2 regions of the Clostridium taeniosporum genome follow, and region 2 is predicted to be linked to the other one. Evidence: riboswitches for the same ligand, from Rfam matches in the RefSeq annotation. Region 2 holds a riboswitch; the other holds the start of a gene.
What was found. Region 2 has a riboswitch for thiamine pyrophosphate ahead of thiT (energy-coupled thiamine transporter ThiT). Riboswitches for the same ligand answer to the same signal wherever they lie in the genome.
Positions count from the first base shown of each region.

Region 1 (2,211 bases), on a different replicon from region 2:
ATCAAATAATAAATCAGTTGCTTCATTTTCTAAATGTCCACCTTTAATAAGTACATATTTAGGACCAAACTCTCTAAGCTTTTGAGCTGCCTCTTTCATATCTTCTAAACTTTTTATTTCTGTCATTAAAATTTCTTCTGCTTCTGGTAAATTAGGTGTTAATAGTGTAGTCAATGGAAATAATTCTTTAACTAAAGTATCTTTAGCATCAATTGACAATAATTTAAATCCACTTTTAGAAATCATAACAGGATCTAAAACAACTAGTGGTAAATTTTTTATATTTCTTAATGAACTTGATATTGCTTTAATTGATTCAATTTTAGATACCATTCCTATTTTTATAGCATCTACTCTAATATCTTCAAAAATCACATTAATCTGTGATTTAATCATTTCTGGACTTATATCCTGAATTCCAAAAACCCCCATTGTATTTTGAGCTGTTATTGCGGTTATAACACTCATACCATAAGCACCATTAGCTGAAAATGCTTTTAAATCTGCTTGAATTCCAGCCCCGCCACAACTATCAGAACCTGCAATTGTAAGTGCTCTAAACATTTTTATCATCTTCTTCCTACTTTTTTATAGACTATATTTTAACTTAATATTGCTATTATAATAAAAACACAAACTAACATTAAAATTTGTTCTTTATCATATATCAATACTGTTTTGAAATACATCTTTCTCTAAATTCTTTGTGATTTTATGTTTTTATTAGTTATTAAAAATTTTTCTATGACTTGAACTTTTAAAAATACATATGCGATAATTGCTCCCACACTGCAACTAAAAGTAAATGGCATTACATATACAAATAATGCTGATTCTTTTCCTAAAAGTACTGTTGCTATTGGATAAGCTACTAAAGCACCTAATATCCCAGTTCCTATTACTTCACCAATTACAGCTACTAATTTTTTCTTAAATTTTCTATAAAGAACTCCTGCCAAAAATGCACCTATCATACTTCCTGGAAATGCCAATAAACTACCTGTTCCTAAAATATTTCTTATCAATGATGCAATAAATGCATTTCCCAGTGCATAAATTGGTCCTAAAACTATTGCTCCAACTACATTTACAAAGTGTTGAATTGGTGATATTTTAGCTACTCCTATTGGAATTGAAAATGTTCCAAAAATACTTGCTATTCCTATCAAAACTCCACTTAATGCAATTTTCTGTGCTTTGCATTTTTCATTCATAATATTTTTTTACTCCTCCTTTCTTTTCTTATTTAAAATACATTCAAAAATAATAGACTATATACTTGTACTTTTTAATCTATTATTCTATTTCATGTGCCTAACGTAATGAAACTGCACTAAATTTTTAATCACTTACTTATTTTGGAATAAAAAAAATGTAGCCCAAGGGCTACATAAATATACTACTCATTATTTAGTGTACTTCCCTACGTTGGTGTTAACCAAATCAGGTTATAAGAGTCTAGGAAATCAATCTTTCCAATCTCAGCCAAAATATTAGCTCCCCTAGTTAAAAATTATTAAATTATCTTATATAATTTAAAGATTATACCATAAATTCTTATCAGTCAAGTGATAAATATAATTATATTTTAAATATTAATATAAAATTCATGCTAACTCCATATTCTGTAAAGCAATAGTATTTTTATTAAACTACTTTTATAATCCTTTAATTTCAATGACCATAATAGCAATACTCCTAAATATTATATGGAGGTTTATATTCTACTTCTTTGATAATTTTTCTACATTACAACATATATGGGTCTTTTTAATGTGTTAAACAAATATATTAATATATATTTTTATTATTTCTAGTTGCAATATAAGTAACATATTTTGTTATAATTTTTATTGTATTATAAGTCACTTATTTTGTTACAAAATAAGTGACTATTTTAGTTACTCGTATATACTTTTAAACCTAGTTAAATACACATTTAAAGTAACTACTTACTCCAATATTTAATTAATAATAATCTAAATCTGATTAGATACCACATGTTCCTAATTGAAATTTATGGTATATTGTGAATATGCGATATAATAAATTAAATAATAAAGGAGAGTGAAAAATATATGAAAAATATATGTCCTAATTGCAATACAAGATTTAAATATAAGGATATAATTAAATCTACTTGGAGTTTAAAAATTAAAGATTTAAAATGTAAGAAATGCTTAAAAGAATATAAGTTATCATTATGTTCAA
Region 1 is NZ_CP017256.2:35,140-37,350, forward strand. Features, by position in the region: gene thiD (bifunctional hydroxymethylpyrimidine kinase/phosphomethylpyrimidine kinase) at 1-564, opposite strand, end outside; gene thiW (energy coupling factor transporter S component ThiW) at 696-1,214, opposite strand; TPP riboswitch at 1,404-1,514, opposite strand; gene BGI42_RS15290 (TIGR04104 family putative zinc finger protein) at 2,079-2,211, shown strand, end outside.
Region 1: it holds a riboswitch for thiamine pyrophosphate, as region 2 does, so the genes downstream of both, thiW (energy coupling factor transporter S component ThiW) here and thiT (energy-coupled thiamine transporter ThiT) in region 2, are expected to answer to the same signal.

Region 2 (2,211 bases):
AATGTAAGTTCTGGGTTATGGATGGTAATGCACTTGATGATGCACAAACATTATGTGAAAATATTAAAAATTTAAATAATGTAGTTGATTGTAAGTTAGGATATAGCATCGGTCCTGCACTTGGTGTTCATACTGGTCCTGGTCTTTTTGGATTTATTGTTGAAAAGGTAGATTAGGTATGTCTGATTTTAATTTTTCTGATATAAATGATATAAAAAATGAAGAAAAAAGATTATATGAAGAATATAAAAATAAACTTTCTGAATTAAAGAAAGTAAAAAAAGAAAAAGAAGCTGTAGGTCAGGTTTTTACTAAAGGACTTTTACCTATATATGTTTTATATATATTATCTTTAAATCCAACAAATGGAAATGAAATCTCAAACCAAATAGGTATAAGAACCAATGGTAAATGGATTCCTAGCACTGGAGGAATATATCCTATATTAAAAAAATTAGAAAAAGATGATCTTATTGTAGGTGTATGGGATAATCCTAATAAAAAGTTTCAAAAAATATATCATTTAACACAAAAAGGAAAAATAGAATATGAAAATAAGAAAAAACTTTTAAAACCTAAAATTGAACAATCATTAGAGGTTTTTAAAATTATATATAATGATCTTTATTAAAATTAAAGTATTGTTTTAGGCATATGAAAATAAATAACAAGTGAAAGATGTGAAGGATATTTTGTGAAATATAATGACTTGAGTTCTGCTAATAGTTGTTCTATTAGTAAATTACAAGGAATAAGTAGTTCACAAAATAAACCAGCATACTGACTAGTTATCTATTTGAATATGCCTTAAAATAATTTATATTTTAAAACAAAATATTTCTATATTTAATAATCTTCAAATAATAAGATTTATAAATTTAACACCAAAATAATTTCTTTATAATATTAATGCATATTTATTTAAGTAATACTAAAAATATTATTAAAGGATGGTGTTAATTTATGAAAGACTTTATTATTGATTCAACTTATAAAGAAGATATTGTAATAGATAAGAATAATATTAATTCAATAATGCCATATAATAATATTACAAGTAATTCTTATAATGGCTCTAAAGTTAATTTAAATGATATTTCATCAAATTATGCTACTCATCATAATAAAGATAGCAAATTTAACCCTTATAACATAGTTGACTACCTATAATTATACAGGTAAAATATATATTATAGTGCTAGGGGAGCCTTTGGCTGAGATTTGATTATTTCATAAACCCTCGGAACCTGATCCAGTTAATTCTGGCGTAGGAAAGTATAACCTTTCAATATGTATAATTATACTAAAATGAATAATAATCATTAGTATAATTTATTATTCATTTGAATAATAAAAATTTATATTTATCGGTTTACAATCTCCTAAGCACAATTAAGGAGGTTTTTTTTATGAGTATTTTTAATGATTGGGCAGAACAAATTTCAAATTTATATAATCATTTGCCCCAAAATGTACAAACTGTTATATCAGACCCATTATCAATTATCACACTGCTAGGATGTATTGTTATACTAGTAGTATTAGTAAAAGCAAAAAAAATTAAATTTACACCTCAATTAATTGCTAGAATAGGTATTGCATTAGCTTTAGCAACAATACTAAAAATTTTTAGAATCTATCATTTTCCTCAAGGAGGAAGTATAACTTTTGGTAGTATGGTACCTATTTTACTAATTGCATTCATGTATGGTCCTCAAGTTGGTTTTCTAACAGGATTTCTGTATGGAATGATAACTTTATTTATGGATCCATATATCTTACATCCAATTCAAGTATTATTTGATTATCCATTGCCATTTTTATGTTTAGGTATAGCTGGATTTTTGCCAAATAAAAAATATTTAGGTGTAATACTAGCAGTTTTGGGTAGGTTTATATGTCACTTTATTTCTGGAGTTGCTTTCTTTGGATCTTTTGCCCCTGAAGGAATGTCACCAGCATTATATTCACTGTCGGTAAATGGTCCTATTATCGGAATAGAAGGAATAATATGCTTGGTTATAATAGCTGCATTACCTATAGCAAGAATCATTTCAGTTGTATCAAATAGAAAAGTAACAACTTAAATATTAAAAAATGTGGTGTGAAAATAAACTTTCAACACCACACTTTTCTTATTCTACTGAAATTGCATTAACTGGACAGCTTGTTTCTGCTTCTTTTGCTGAATCTTGAGCCCCACTTGGTACT
Region 2 is NZ_CP017253.2:116,758-118,968, reverse strand. Features, by position in the region: gene BGI42_RS00515 (DegV family protein) at 1-176, shown strand, start outside; gene BGI42_RS00510 (PadR family transcriptional regulator) at 179-631, shown strand; gene BGI42_RS00505 (hypothetical protein) at 964-1,170, shown strand; TPP riboswitch at 1,191-1,291, shown strand; gene thiT (energy-coupled thiamine transporter ThiT) at 1,410-2,087, shown strand; gene BGI42_RS00495 (ferredoxin) at 2,136-2,211, opposite strand, start outside.